DNA from 2 places in the Mesorhizobium sp. KR1-2 genome. Region 1 is predicted to be linked to the other one. Evidence: predicted binding sites of a transcription regulator. Region 1 holds the regulator's gene; the other holds the start of a gene.
The links. Region 1 encodes PhoB, which activates phosphate uptake and scavenging genes when phosphate is short. Its sites were predicted from a motif close to TGTCATNNANCTGTCAT; they were not measured.

Region 1 (7,899 bases):
GAGCGCTGGGCCGGCCACGAGGGTGATGACAGCCGCGCCGCCGGCTGACAATTCGCGACTCTGGCGCCGGCCTTAGCCGGCGTCATAGTGCTTCATGTCATCAGTCCGGAGCGCGCATCTCGCGGCGCGAATTTTTCCGGCACGGGGAGCGGCGTGGCGTGAAGCGGCCTCGATTCTGCAAGTTATTGATTCACCTTGATATTCGGCGTGGATCGAGCGGCGCCCAGGGAGGGCCCCGAACGGCCTGATTTTTGCCGTTACCGCACTGACATCAAACTGTCACGCAACTGTTACATACCGTCGGTAAGGCCTCTGCCGACGCGAAAAGCGTTGCAACAAATTCCGACAGGAGTCAGGGTTCATGACCAGATACTTCCTTATGGCCTCGGCCGCAGCGCTCGCGCTTTCCGCGTCCGCCGGCATCGCCGCCGCCCGCGACCAGATCCAGGTCGCCGGCTCGTCCACCGTGCTGCCCTATGCGAAGATCGTTGCCGAGAACTTCGGCGAGACCTTCACCAACTTCAAGACCCCGGTGGTCGAGTCCGGCGGTTCGGGTGCCGGCATCAAGGAATTCTGCAAGGGCGTCGGTGAGAACACCATCGACATCGCCAACTCCTCGCGCAAGATCAAGGAAGACGAGCTGAAGTCCTGCGCCGAAGCCGGCGTCAAGGACATCCAGGAAGTCCGCATCGGGTATGACGGCATCGTCTTCGCCACCGACATCAACGGTCCGGATTGGGCGTTGACGCCGACCGACGTCTACAAGGCGCTGGCCGCCCAGATCGTCGTCGACGGCAAGCTGGTCGACAACCCGAACACTAAGTGGAACCAGGTCAACCCGAACCTGCCCGACTGGGACATCGCCGCCTACATTCCGGGCGAGAAGCACGGCACCCGTGAAGTCTTCGAAGAGAAGCTGCTCTCGGCCGGCTGCAAGGCCACCGGCGCGCTCGACGCCATCAAGGCTGCCGGCCAGGACGACAAGGCTGCCGCCAAGACCTGCGTGGCCGTACGCAAGGACGGCAAGGCTGTCGACATCGACGGCGACTACACCGAGACGCTCGCCCGCATCGCCTCCAACAAGACCGGCGTGGGCGTGTTCGGCCTCGCCTTCTACGAGAACAACGCCGACAAGCTGAAGGTCGCCACCGTCGAAGGCATCGTGCCGTCGACCGAGACCATCGCCAAGGGCGAATACCCGGTTTCGCGCCCGCTGTTCTTCTACGTGAAGAAGGCCCATCTCGGCGTCGTGCCGGGCCTGAAGGAATATGTCGACTTCTTCCTCGACGACCAGATGATCGGCCCGGACAGCCCGCTGGCCGAATACGGCCTGGTCTCCGCTCCGGAAGCCGAGCGCAACGAGCAGCGCGAGGCTTTCGCCGCCGGCAAGACGATGTAATAGACATATCGAAGCCTTGGGGCGCCAACCTCGGCGCCCCAAGGCTGTCTGCCACCCCGGAGTTGCTCATGTCGTTGATGTTCGTCTTCGCAGCTGTGCTCGGCATCGGCGCCGTCGCCTTCTTCCTTGGGCGACAGCGCGCCATCGGGCAGGATGACGGCACGGTCAAGCCGCACTCCCGCGCGCATTACCACGGCTGGTGGGCTGCCCTGCTGGCCACGCTTCCGGCGCTGCTTCTGCTGATTACCTGGGGTGTCGGCTCCAACCTCTATCTAGAAGCCCACATCAAGGGGCAACTGCCCGAACAGACGGCCGAAAGCCCGATTGCCAGCCGGTCGCTGGCGGCCGGCCTGACCAAGAGCCTGGCCAATGGCCTGCGCCGTCTCGATCCGCAGATGGCGGCCAATCCGCCGGCCAGCTTCGCCGAACTGCAGCCGCTTCTGGCCGCGCGCGGCGTGGCTCTGGCGCCCGACACCCAGGACTACATGATCCCGATCGCGGTCGACGCCAATCGCACGCAGGACACGCTGCGCACGGTGGGTGCGGTGGCGATACTGGCGCTGTCGCTGGCGGGTGCGGCCTTCGGCCTTTCGCAGATCCGCGTGCGCGCGCGGGCGCGCAACAATGTCGAGACGATCGTGCTGTGGGCCCTTCTGGGTGCCTCGACCATCGCGATCCTGACGACCATCGGCATCGTGCTGTCGATGCTGTTCCAGACCATCAACTTCTTCGAGAGCGTGCCGCTCGCCAATTTCTTCTTCGGCACGGTGTGGGATCCACGCTTCGCCGCCGCCGGCTCGGGCGGTTCGGAAGGCCAGTTCGGCCTGATCCCGCTGCTGGCCGGCACGCTCTACATCGCCTTCGTCGCCATGCTGGTGGCGGTGCCTGTGGGGCTCATGTCGGCCGTCTACATGGCCGAATATGCCTCGCCGAGGCTGCGCGCGGTGGTGAAGCCGGCGCTCGAACTGCTCGCTGGCATCCCGACCATCGTCTACGGTATCTTCGCGCTGGTGACGCTTGGGCCCTTCCTGCGCGATCTGAGCGCGGCCCTTGCCGGCGGCACCGGCTTCATCCAGGCGCAGAGCATCTTCACTGCCGGCCTGGTGATGGGCGTGATGCTGATCCCGGTGGTTTCCTCGCTCTCCGACGACATCATCACCGCCGTGCCGCGCGCCATGCGTGACGGCTCGCTGGGGCTTGGCGCGACGCGCTCGGAGACGATCAAGCGCGTTGTTTTGCCCGCCGCGCTGCCGGGCATCGTCGGCGCCATCCTGCTGACGGCCTCGCGCGCCGTCGGCGAGACCATGATCGTGGTTCTGGCCGCGGGCGTGGCCGCCAACCTGACGCTTAATCCCTTCGAGGCGATGACCACCATCACCGTCAAGATCGTCAACCAGCTCACCGGCGACCTCGAGTTCAACTCGCCGCAGACGCTGGTGGCCTTCGCGCTCGGCATCACGCTGTTTGCGCTGACGCTGGTGATGAACATCTTCGCGCTCTACATCGTGCGCAAGTATCGGGAACAGTACGAATGACCGACATCCCCTTGAACGGCATTGCCAACGGTACCGTTACCCGCCCGCGCCGCGACATCGGGCTGAAGCGTCGCTACGCCGCCGAACGCCGCTTCCGCCTTTACGGCATCCTGGCGGTTTCGGTCGGCATCGTGTTCCTCGCGGTCATGCTGGTCTCCATCGTCAGCAAGGGCTACACCGCCTTCTGGCAGACGACCGTGACGCTGCCGATCACCTTCGACCAAAACATCATCGACCCGGAAAACAAGCGGGCGACCGACCCGAACGTGCTGATCACGGCCAACTATCCCAAACTGGCCGAGAGCGCGCTGCTGACCAAGCTGGGGATCTCCCCGGACGACAAGGCGGCGGCGCGCAAGCTCAAGGGCTTCCTCTCGGATGGCGTGCGGGCTCAACTGCGTGCGGTGGTGGCGGACGACCCGTCGATCATCGGCACCACCCGCAACGTGCCCATCCTCGCCGCCGCCAACATCGATTCCGCCTTCAAGGGCCAGATCGACCTGTCGGTCGACGAAAGCCGCCGCAAGGTGTCCGACCAGCAGATCGTCTGGATGAAGCAGCTCGCCGCCGACGGCTCGCTGGCCGAGCACTTCAACAAGGGCCTGTTCAGCTTCGGCGCCTCCAGCCGCCCGGAAACCTCGGGCATGGGCGTGGCGATCATCGGCTCGTTCTACATGATGGTGATCGTGCTGCTGCTGGCGCTGCCCATCGGTGTCGCCGCCTCGATCTACCTCGAGGAGTTCGCCAAGAAGAGCCGGCTAACCGACCTCATCGAGGTCAACATCAACAACCTGGCCGCGGTGCCGTCGATCGTCTTCGGCCTTCTCGGTCTGTCGGTGTTCATCAACTTCCTCGGCCTGCCGCGTTCGGCCGCGCTGGTCGGCGGTCTGGTGCTGACGCTGATGACGCTGCCCACCATCATCATCGCCACGCGTGCGGCCCTTGCCGCCGTGCCGCCGTCGATCCGCTCGGCGGCGCTGGGCCTCGGCGCCTCCAAGATGCAGATGGTGTTCCAGCACATCCTGCCGCTGGCGGCCCCCGGCATCCTCACTGGCACCATCATCGGCCTGGCGCGCGCGCTGGGCGAGACGGCGCCGCTGCTGCTGATCGGCATGGTCGCCTTCGTGGCCGACTATCCGGGGACGCCGCTGGAGCCGTCGACCGCGCTGCCGGTGCAGATCTACATGTGGGCCAACGAGGCCGAGCGCGCCTTCGTGGAGCGCATGTCGGGCGCCATCATCATCCTGCTCATCTTCCTGATGGCGATGAACATCACGGCGATCGTGCTTCGACGCCGCTTCGAACGGCGCTGGTAGGTGGGGACCTGTAATATGAACATCATGACCGAAACGGCACTCGAAAGCGCGGTGAACGACAAGATGAACGGTACGCCCAACGAAACCATCAAGATGCGCGGCCGCAAGGTGAGCGTGTTCTACGGCGAGAAGCAGGCCCTGTTCGACGTCGACCTCGACGTGCGCGAGAACCAGGTGACGGCGCTGATCGGCCCCTCGGGCTGCGGCAAGTCGACCTTCCTGCGCTGCCTCAACCGCATGAACGACACCATCGACAGCGCCCGCGTGACCGGCAAGATCACCCTCGACGACGAGGACATCTACGATCCCAAGATCGACGTGGTGGAGCTGCGCGCCCGCGTCGGCATGGTGTTCCAGAAGCCGAATCCGTTCCCGAAGTCGATCTTCGAGAACGTCGCCTACGGCCCGCGCATCCATGGCCTCGCCCGCAAGAAGGGCGACCTCGACGCGATCGTCGAGACCAGCCTGAAGAAGGCCGGCCTGTTCAATGAGGTGAAGGACCGCCTGCACGAGCCGGGTACCGGCCTGTCCGGCGGCCAGCAGCAGCGCCTGTGCATCGCGCGCGCCATCGCGGTGTCGCCGGAGGTGATCCTGATGGACGAGCCGTGCTCGGCGCTCGACCCCATCGCCACCGCGCGCGTGGAGGAACTGATCGACGAGCTGCGCCAGAACTACACCATCGTCATCGTCACCCACTCCATGCAGCAGGCGGCGCGCGTGTCGCAGCGCACCGCCATGTTCCATCTCGGCCAGCTGGTCGAGGAGGGGGAGACCGACAAGATGTTCACCAACCCCGACGACAAGCGCACGCAGGACTATATTACCGGGCGCTTCGGCTGAGCCGCCGCTTGGCCGAACCCCACGCGCAGATTGCGAGGACCAGCATCATGGGCAAACACACCGTCACCTCCTTCGACGAGGATCTCGGGCACATCGACCGCCTGCTCAGGGACATGGGCGACCTTGCCGCGGCGATGGTCAGCGCCTCGATCCAGGCGTTGATAAACTCCGACAACGCGCTGGCCCAGCGCGTGATCTCCGACGATGCGGTGATGGATGCCCGCCAGCGCGAGCTGGACGACCGCGCCATCACGCTGATCGCCAAGCGCCAGCCCATGGCGCAGGACCTGCGCGCCGTGGTCGGCGCCATCCGCATGGCCGGCGATCTCGAACGTATCGGCGATCTCGCCAAGAACATCGCCAAGCGCGTCAACGCCGTGGGCGAGAGCGCCATGCCGCGCAGCCTTGCCCACTCGATCGAGACGATGTCGGCCATGGTGCTGGACCAGGTCAACGGCGTGGTCGACAAATATGTCTCGCGCGAGCCCGAGGGGCTAAAGACGCTGCGGGCCGCGGACGAGAAGATCGACGTGAAATACACCGCCGTGTTCCGCGAGCTTCTCACCTACATGATGGAAGACCCGCGCAACATCACCGCCTGCACGCATCTCCTGTTCTGCGCCAAGAATCTCGAGCGCATCGGCGACCACGTCACCAATATCGCCGAAAACGCCTATTACGTGCTGACCGGGCAGCAGCTTCCGCCAAACCGGCCGAAGCTCGACGAAACCTCGCTGGCGACGCCGGCGGTCTGAGGCAGAGCTTCCAAATGATGATTGCACCGAAAATCATGGTGGTGGAGGACGAGGAGCCGCTCGGCGTCCTGCTCCGCTACAACCTGGAATCGGAAGGCTATCAGGTCGAGGTCGTGCCACGCGGCGACGAGGCCGAGATCCGGCTGCAGGAAAACGTGCCGGACCTTCTGGTGCTGGACTGGATGCTGCCGGCGGTTTCCGGCATCGAACTGTGCCGGCGCCTGAGGATGCGGCCCGAGACCGAGCGCCTGCCCATCATCATGCTGACGGCGCGCGGCGAGGAGAGCGACCGCGTGCGCGGCCTTTCCACCGGCGCCGACGACTATCTGGTCAAGCCGTTCTCCACGCCCGAGTTCATGGCGCGGGTGAAGGCGCTGCTGCGCCGCGCCAAGCCCGAGGTCCTGTCCAGCGTGCTCAAGGTCGGCGACATCATGCTCGACCGCGAGGCGCACCGGATCTATCGCGGCAAGACCGAGATCAAGCTCGGGCCCACCGAGTTTCGCCTGCTGGAATTCATGATGCGGCATCCGGGCCGCGTCTTCTCGCGCAGCCAGCTGCTCGACAATGTCTGGGGCGAGACGATCTATATCGACGAGCGCACGGTCGACGTGCATGTCGGGCGCCTGCGCAAGGCGGTGAACCACGGCCGCATGCCGGACGTCATCCGCACCATCCGCGGCTCGGGCTACGCGATCCGCGAAGACTGAGCCGTCGTTCAGGCCGCGCCTTCGGTGCTTGCCGGCGCGGCGCCGGGCGCGAATATCTCGCGGTCGACGAAGGTGAGGGCGTTCATGGTGCAGCCCTCGCGGATCAGCGGCACTTCGTTGGGCTCGATGTCGAAGGATATCTCGCCGTTGTGCTGGCCGCCGGCGGTCTTGGCGATCGCCTCGCGCAGTGCCGGCTCGATCAGGTCGAAAGCGGTCGCGCCGATGCCGACCAGCGCGACCGGCGCCGGGTCGATCAGCGCAAACAGGCTGCCGAGGCCGAAGCCGATGGCCTCTCCGGCGACGCGGAAGGCCTCGCGCTCGGGACCGTCGGCCGCGCGCGCCCGGTCGGCCAGAGCCCGTATCTCCTCGTCCGAAATGTCGGCCAGGGGGGCCTCGTCCTCGCTCCAGCGTCCGGCGTTGCGCCAGATCGCGTAGTTGCCGGCATAGGCCTCCACGCAGCCGCGCCGGCCGCAGCGGCACAGTGCCCCGTCGGGCCGGTGGATCATGTGGCCGAACTCGCCGCCCGACGACTGCGTGCCGGTGAACGGCTCGCCCCTCAGCATCATGCCCATGCCGATGCCGTGCGAGAGCAGGATGGCGATGAAGTCGTTGCGGTAGCGCTCGGGCCGGCGCCAGCGCAGCGCCACCGCGATCATGTTGCAGTCGTTGTCCACCGTGACGGGAATGCCGGTGGCGGCTTCGAGCCGGTCGCCGAATTCGAGATGCGCGTGCGGGGTGATCGGCGACCACAGCATAATGCGCGAGACGGAATCGGTGATGCCCTGCACGGCCATGCCGATGCGCAGCACGCGCCGGCCGGCGGCGCGGCGCGCCTCGATCTGCCGGCACACCATGGCCACGCAGTCGCCGAGGAGCGCTTCGCGCGACATGGTCAGCGTGTCGAGGCGGCGCTCCTCCGCCGCGATGACCTGCCCGGAATAGTCGACCACCGCGACCGCGAGAAGGTGGAGGGAGAGCACAACGGTGACGATTTCGGCGGCATCGGGGGCAAGGCCCAGCGCCACCTGGGGCCGGCCGCGCTTCGAGCTGACTGCTTCCGTCCCCTTGGTCTCGACGAGGATGCCTTCGGCGATGAGGTCGGCCGAGATCGCGGAAATGGTCGAATGGCTGAGGCCGGTCGAGCCGGCGATCTCGGTGCGGGACGGCTGGCCCGCGCGCCGCACGGCCGCGATGACCATGGCTCGGTTGCGCTTGCGCAGATCGTCGTGACGGATCGCCGTCGACATGTTCGGCATTCCTCCCGGCCCCGTAGCGCTGAGCACATTCCAGTTCGCACGCCCCGCGTCAACGGTCATACAAGGATATTGACAGAACTCGGGCCATACG
Region 2 (7,899 bases), on a different contig from region 1:
CGGGCATCGGCGGCGTCGGCCGCGGCGCGGGCGGCTTCGGCATAGACGCGGGTGAAGACGCGCTCCTCGCCCGAGCGGGCCGAGAGGCGCGCGAGGACGGCTTCGAGACGGTCGCGGCTAGACTGCATGGCTCCCCCTGCTTGCCTCGGTCCGGCGCGGTTGACTAAAAGAGATTTCGGGCACCCCGTTCGAGGGCGCTATCCATCTATTCGACCACGGCAATTTCGGGAAACCGGTTCCCATTTTTCGGGCATCCGGTCAAGGCAAACGCAGGACCAAGGAAAAGCACGATGCAGAAGACGATCGAGACGATCAGGGGCAATGGCGACGGGGTGGCTTACGAATTTCCCGTCTTCCGCATCGCGGGTTCGGCAGCCGACGCGCCGAGCGCCTATATCCAGGCCGCACTCCACAGCGACGAGCTGCCCGGCGTGGTGGCGATCGACGCGCTGATGCCGAAGCTGCGCAAGGCCGAGGCCGAGGGCCGCGTGCGCGGCAACCTGACCATCGTGCCGCGCGCCAACCCGGTGGGCCGGGCGCAGCAGTTCTTCGGCGCGACGCAGGGCCGGTTCCATCTCGGCACGCGCACCAACTTCAACCGCGATTTCCCGCTGATCGACCGGCCGGACGCCAGCCTGCTGCCGGGCGACGACGCGCCGCTGAACGCCGACGAGCAGCTTAAGGCACGGCTGTTGAAGCTTTCGCTCGGGCACGAGATCGTGCTGGACCTGCACTGCGACGACGAGGGCCTGCCCTATCTCTACATCCAGAGCGACCTCTGGCCGGCCATGGCCGATTGTGCCGCCTCGATGGGCGTGGACGCGGTGGTGCTGTGGAGCGACGCCTCCGGCGCCTCCTTCGACGAGGCGGCTCTGTGCCCCTATCTGAAGCTGCCGGCCGCGGAGGCGAAGCTGGAGCGCCGCGTGGTGACCACGGTGGAATATCGCGGCATTTTGGACGTTGAGGCCGGCCATGCCGAGGCTGACGCCGAAGGGCTCTACCGGCTGCTGGTGGCGCGCGGCGTGATCGAGGACAAGTCGGTGGAGACGCCGAAGGAATTCAAGGGCGAGGTGGCACCCATCGACCATATCGAGATGATGCCCGCGCCGGCTGCCGGCGCGATCCTCTACGACGTGAAGCCCGGCGACCGGGTGAAGGCCGGCCAGCGGCTGGCAACGATCGTGGCTGCCCCGGGCGAGCAAGGCGGCCGCGTGGAGGTGCTGGCGCCGCAGGACGGCTTTATCCTGACCCGCCGCGCCACCCGCTCGATCCGGGCCGGCGACGATCTGGTGAAGCTGGTGGGCGTGGCGCGCAGCGCCGATGCACGCTCGGGCGCGCTGGAACAGTAGTTCCGAAGGCCGATTTGGGCCCGTCTCGCGTCGCGAGCGGGCCTCAGGGCTGTGCAGCGTAACAAAACTGACATGCAACCGACATGGCGGTTTCATGTTGGTCCGTTAGCGGAGTCTTCCCAAGAGGCTGATACAGCCAAACAGGGAAGCCGCCATGCTCGAAATCCGCAATGTCTCGCGCCGCTTTGGCAAGAAGACCGCCGTCGACAGCGTCGCGCTCGAAATCCAACAGGGTCAGATGGTCGGTATCATCGGTCGCTCCGGCGCCGGCAAGTCGACCCTTCTGCGCATGATCAATCGCCTCATCGATCCTACCGATGGGGCGATTTTTTTTGACGGCAAGGAAGTGTCGGCCCATCGCGGCGGCACGCTGCGCCGCTGGCAGCGCGACTGCGCCATGGTGTTCCAGCAGTTCAACCTGGTGCCACGCCTCGACGTGCTGACCAACGTCCTGCTCGGCCGCCTGAACCATCGCTCCACCGCGCTCAACCTGATGGGCATCTTCTCCCGCGAGGAGCGCGCGATGGCCCTTGGAGCCCTTGAGCGACTGGACATCGCCCAGACCGCGCTGCAGCGCGCCGGCACTCTCTCCGGCGGCCAGCAGCAGCGCGTGGCGATAGCCCGCGCTCTGATGCAGCAGCCCAGGCTGATCCTCGCCGACGAGCCTATCGCCTCGCTCGACCCGATGAACGCCAAGGTGGTGATGGACTCGCTGCGCGACATCAACCTGCGCGAAGGCATCACCGTCATCACCAACCTGCATACGCTCGACACCGCGCGCGCCTATTGCAACCGCATCATCGGCATGGCCGGCGGCAAGGTGGTGTTCGACGGCGCGCCGGAGGAGCTGACGCGCGAGGCCGTGCGCCTGGTCTACGGCGCCGACGCCAATGGCGAGGAAATCTCGGAAGCCATCACCTCCACCAGCATCCGCCCCGAGCGGCTGCGCAGAATAGAATCCGCCGGAAGCCTCGTGCCCGCCTTTGCCGGGCACTGAACGACCGTGATCGTCTCGCCCGCGTGAAGGGCTCAGTGCTGCCAAACCGCAACGACACTTCGACCCAACAGGAGTACACCATGTCGCTCAAGAAAGCCCTTCTGGGCGCGCTTGCCCTCGCCCTCTCGTGCGGCACTGCCGCCCGCGCCGAATCCCTGGAAACCTTCCGCGTCGGCATCCTCGGCGGCGAGAACGAGGCCGACAGCCTGCGCAACTACCAGTGCCTCGCCGACAAACTGCCCGCCGCGATCGGCGTCAAGGAAGTGAAGCTGTTCCCGGCCACCGACTATGACGGCGTCATCCAGGGCCTGCTGGGCGGCACGCTCGACTACGCCGAGCTCGGCGCCTCGGGTTATGCCAAGATCTATCTTGCCAACGCCGATGCGGTCGAGCCGATCCTGACCACGGTGCAGACCGACGGCTCCAAGGGCTATTACTCGATCATGGTCGCCCGCAAGGACTCGGGCATCAAGACGCTCGCCGACATGAAGGGCAAGAAGCTCGGCTTCGCCGATCCGGACTCGACCTCGGGCTACCTGATCCCCGTCACCTCGTTGCCGAAGGACCTCAACAACGTCGCCGTGAAGGACTTCTTCGGCGAAACCGGCTTCGGCGGCGGCCATGAGAACCTCGTTCTCGCGGTCAAGGACGGCAAGCTCGACGCCGGCACCACCTTCGGCTCGGGCGTCGGCAACTTCGACGAGGGCTACACCTCCGGCAACCTGCACAAGATGGTGTCCAAGGGCATGATCGACATGAAGGACTTCGTCGAGCTCTGGAAGTCGCCGCTGATCCCGAACGGCCCGATCGTCGTGCGCACCGCGCTGGACGCCGACCTCAAGGCCAAGTTCAAGCAGTTCATGGTCGACCTGCCGAAGACCGATCCGGCCTGCTTCTCGGCCATCCAGGGCGGCGACTTCACCAGCTACACCGAAGTGACGCCGGCCTTCTACCAGCCGATCATCGACGCCCGTAAGGCGCAGATCGGCGGCTAAGAGCCCTCGCATGACGATGGCCGGGTGCGAAAAGCGCCCGGCCATTTCTATAACCGACTTTCCAAAGTGGAGACGGCATGAGCCAGACTGCCCACACCTTGTCCGCCGAGGGCCTCGCCATCGAGCGGCACTGGCATGAACTGGCGGCACGGCGCCGTCTCTACACCGCCCTCATCGTCGGCGCGCTGGCGATCGCTCTCGGCAGTTCGCTCTGGTTCGCAAACGAATCCAACGCCGGCAAGTTCTTCGACCGGCTGCCGCATTTCTTCGATTTCGCCGGCGACATGCTGCCCCGCGACGGTCTCGAGATGTGGCGCGCGCTGTTCGACCTGCCCTCGCCCTATTTCGACGGCAGCCTGAAATACGATTACCCCGAAGGCCGCGTCTATCTCTTCGGTTCGGGCTTCTACGTCCCCGAATATTTCTACAAGATGCTGGAGACGCTGAACATCGCAGCACTCTCCACGCTGATCGGCTTCATCTTCGGCTTCCTGCTCTGCTTCCTCGCCGCCAAGAATCTCGTCGCCAGCCGCGTGCTGCGCTTCGTCGTGCGGCGCTACATGGAAATCCTGCGCGCCTTCCCCGAAATCGTCATCGCCGGCTTCTTCGCGGCGGTGCTCTCGCTGGGCGCCATCCCGGCCATCTTCGCCGTCGGCATCCACACCATCGGCGCTCTGGGCAAACTGTTCTACGAAGTGGTCGAGAACGCCGACATGAAGGCCGAGGAAGGCCTGCGCGCGGTAGGCGCCAACTGGTTCGAGCGCGTGGGCTTCGCCATCGTGCCGCAGGTGATGCCCAACTTCATGTCCTATGCGCTGCTGCGCTTCGAGATCAATGTGCGCGCCTCCACCATCATCGGCGCGGTGGGCGGCGGCGGCATCGGCGAGGAGTTGCGCCTGTCGATCGGCCGAGGCCACGAGGCCAAGACGCTCGCCATCATCCTTCTGTTGTTCACCACTATCGTGGCGGTCGACCAGCTTTCCGCCTGGCTGCGCGCCAAGCTGGTGGGCGCGCAATCCTTCGACTTCGGACGCTGACCATGACGCTTCTTTCCGCCGGCCAACTATCCGAGATCGAAAGCCGTCATCCGGACGTGTTCCACCAGCCGCTGCTGAAGCGCTCGCTGCCCCTGCTGATCGTGCTCGGCACGCTTCTCTACGTCGCCTATTGCTGGTGGTTCTTCGCCATCGGCACGGTGATTGCCGGCGGCCAGTGGGAGCGCGCCGAGATCTATGCGCGGCAGTGGTATTCCTATGACCTGAGGCCCACGATCCGCTTCTCCGGCGACGACGCCAAGATAAGCTGGCCGCGCTACTCGCCGCTGGGCGACAATCCCCACCCGGACTGGGTGGTTCAGGACGGCAACAGGTTCACGGTAGACTTCGGCTCGGCCGGCGGCGTCGTCGCCGATGCGAAGCTGGTCGAGGTCGAGCATCGCGGCGAGAAGCTGACGGTGCTGCTCGACCCCACGGGCGCCAAGCCGCAGGGCGAGCTGCCCGCCTGGGCAACGCTGCGCGAGGACGAGGTGAAGGCCGATTTCGGCTTTGCCGGCGAAGTGCGCATCCTGCCCGAGCGCGTGTCGATGAGCCGCCGCTTCCTTGGCTGGCCGAACTTCCTGTTCGACCCGCGTTCGCCCTTCTGGGGCAAGCCGCTGACCGAAGTGGCAGGGCTGATCGTCTCGGGCGAACGCATCAAGCCGGAGATGTCGAATGCGGCGCTTGCCTTCGACAACATCTGGAACAACTCGCAATGGCAGCATGGCGACGTCTGGACCAAGCTCTTGCAGACCATCGTGATGGCCTTCGTGGGCACGCTGTTCGCCTCCTTTGTGGCGCTGCCGCTGGCCTTCATCGCCGCGCGCAACATCACGCCGAGTTTTTTCGCCAACCAGGCCACAAAACGTTTCTTCGACTTCCTGCGCTCGGTGGACATGCTGATCTGGGCGCTGTTCTTCACCCGCGCCTTCGGCCCCGGACCGCTGGCCGGCATCTCGGCGATCTTCTTCACCGACACGGGCACGCTCGGAAAGGTCTATTCGGAGACGCTGGAGAACGTCGACGACAAGCAGCGTGAGGGCGTTCGCTCCGTGGGCGCCTCGCCGGTGGTGGTGCAGCGTTACGGCGTGATGCCGCAGGTGCTGCCGGTGTTCCTCAGCCAGGCTCTCTACTTCTGGGAATCCAACACCCGCTCGGCCACCATCATCGGCGCAGTGGGCGCGGGCGGCATCGGCCTGAAACTGTGGGAAGCCATGCGCACCAATTCGAACTGGTCCAACGTGGCCTATATGGTGCTCTTGATCCTGATCGTCGTGTTCATCTTCGACAACATCTCGAACGCTTTGCGGCGGCGGCTGATGGAAGGCAGCGCGGGGCGTTAGGCCTGCCTTTGCCTTCGCCTGGATTCGCTTTGTCAACTCTGGTCCGACCAGATAGACTGGCGATATTCAGGGGGGGAGCGATGAATATTGCAGCGGGGACGACCCGGGAGAGCCATCCGCCTTTCGACCACGCAAAGCTCGACCGGCTGATGGACGAGGCCGGCATCGACGTGCTGGTCGCGACTTCCAAGCACAATGTACAGTATCTGCTGGGCGGCTATAAATTCATCTTCTTCTCGGCCATGGATGCGATCGGCCACAGCCGCTATCTGCCGGTGCTGATCTATGAAAAGGGCCGGCCCGACCACGCCGCCTATATCGGCAACCGCCTGGAAGGTGGCGAGCACCACAACAATCCGTTCTGGACGCCGACGGTCGAGACCGCGACCTGGGGCTCGGTGGATGCGGCCACGCTGGCTGCCGCGCATCTGAAGAAGATCGGCAGGCAAGGCGCGCGCATCGGCATCGAGCCGGCCTTCCTGCCCTCGGACGCGCATGGCGTGCTGGCGCAGGCACTGGGCAACGAAAGGCTGGTGGACGCCACCGGCACGCTGGAGCGGTTGCGCGCGATCAAGACGCCGCAGGAACTCGACCTGCTACGCCAGGCCTCCGAGCTCATCACCGACGCGATGCTGGCGGTGTTTTCCGGCCAGCGCGCGGGTGCGAGCAAACGCGAAATCGTGGAAGCGCTACGCCGCGAGGAAACCGATCGCGGGCTGCAGTTCGAGTATTGCCTGATCGCCATCGGTGCCAGCCACAACCGGGCGATCTCGCCGCAGAGCTGGAACAAGGGCGAGGTGCTGTCGCTCGATTCCGGCGGCAATTTTCACGGCTATATCGGCGATCTCTGCCGCATGGGCGTGATGGGCGAGCCGGACCAGGAGCTGAAGGATTTGCTGGCCCAGATCGACGCCGTTCAGCAGGCCGCCTTCGCGCACTGCCGGCCCGGCACCAAGGGCGGCGACATGATTGCGCATGCCGAAAGCGTGCTGAAGGCCTCGCCGGTGACCGCCTATACGGATTTCTTCGCGCACGGCATGGGGCTGATCGCCCATGAGGTGCCGTTCCTCATGACCAACCACCCCGTGGCCTATGAGGGCGTCGATGCCGACAGGCCGCTCGAGCCCGGCATGGTGCTGTCGGTGGAGACGACGATGCTCCATCCCACACGCGGCTTCATCAAGCTGGAGGACACGGTGGCGATTACCGCAGACGGCCACGAGATGTTCGGCGAGCGCGGCCGCGGCTGGAATGTGGGAGCGTGAGGCGCGCTCCGGCGAACAGCCCCCTACCCGCCGTGCTTCTCCAAAAACGCCTCGGCCGAAAGCTCGCGGAAATCGTCGAGCGCGGTGCGCAGGCGCGCATGGTCCCAGTCCCACCAGGCAAGCGCCTGGTAACGCTCGGCGGTGCGGCGGTCGAAGCGCTCGCGGATCGGCTTGGCCGACACGCCGGCGACGATAGTGTAGGGCGCGACGTCCTTGGTCACCACCGCGCCTGAACCCACGACGGCGCCATCGCCGATCGTGACGCCCGGCAGCACCGTGACGCCATGGCCGAGCCAGGTGTCGTGGCCGATGCGCACGGCGTTGGAGCGCCGCCACTCGAAGAACTCTTCCTCATGGCCGGCATCCTCCCAATAGTCCGAGGCGCGGTAGGTGAAGTGGTGCAGGGTCGGCCGCCAGGTCGGGTGGTTGGTGGCGTTGATACGCACGGCCGCCGCGATGTTGGAGAACTTGCCGATCTCGGCGCACCAGACGCCGCAATCCTGCATGACGTAGGAATAATCGCCGAGCGTGCTCTCGTGCACGCGGCTGCGGTCGGCGATCTCGGTGTAGCGACCAAGCGTCGACTGGCTGACTTCCGCCGTCGGATGGACCAGCGGCTGTTCCGATAGTTTTGTCGTCATGCCGCGATCCTTTCCGGTGCGAACTTCGTCACGTCGATGATGCGGTCGGCGACCGCATCGCGCACGTCCTGGTCGTGGAAGATGCCGAGCAGCGCCACGCCCTCCCGCTTCTTCTGCGCGATCATGCCGACGACGACCTCGCGGTTGACGGCGTCGAGCGAGGCGGTCGGCTCGTCGAGCAGCAGGATGGGATGGCTGGTGATGAAGCCGCGCGCGATGTTGACGCGCTGCTGCTCGCCGCCGGAGAAGGTTGCCGGTGGAAGCAGCCACAGCCT

Region 2: a site for PhoB is predicted at 1,418-1,434, ahead of phnC (phosphonate ABC transporter ATP-binding protein). Genes of this name have one in related genera too.

What each region holds. Positions count from the first base shown of each region.
Region 1 covers NZ_JBDZDS010000005.1:158,272-166,170, forward strand. The annotation lists gene ABLE85_RS12415 (response regulator) at 1-48, shown strand, start outside; gene ABLE85_RS12420 (substrate-binding domain-containing protein) at 362-1,399, shown strand; gene pstC (phosphate ABC transporter permease subunit PstC) at 1,468-2,934, shown strand; gene pstA (phosphate ABC transporter permease PstA) at 2,931-4,250, shown strand; gene pstB (phosphate ABC transporter ATP-binding protein PstB) at 4,266-5,090, shown strand; gene phoU (phosphate signaling complex protein PhoU) at 5,138-5,845, shown strand; gene phoB (phosphate regulon transcriptional regulator PhoB) at 5,863-6,552, shown strand; gene ABLE85_RS12450 (ROK family protein) at 6,561-7,799, opposite strand.
Region 2 covers NZ_JBDZDS010000011.1:64,509-72,407, forward strand. The annotation lists gene ABLE85_RS20025 (amidase) at 1-128, opposite strand, end outside; gene ABLE85_RS20030 (succinylglutamate desuccinylase/aspartoacylase family protein) at 291-1,349, shown strand; gene phnC (phosphonate ABC transporter ATP-binding protein) at 1,504-2,346, shown strand; gene phnD (phosphonate ABC transporter substrate-binding protein) at 2,427-3,341, shown strand; gene phnE (phosphonate ABC transporter, permease protein PhnE) at 3,419-4,378, shown strand; gene phnE (phosphonate ABC transporter, permease protein PhnE) at 4,381-5,718, shown strand; gene ABLE85_RS20055 (Xaa-Pro peptidase family protein) at 5,799-6,983, shown strand; gene ABLE85_RS20060 (DapH/DapD/GlmU-related protein) at 7,007-7,624, opposite strand; gene phnL (phosphonate C-P lyase system protein PhnL) at 7,621-7,899, opposite strand, start outside.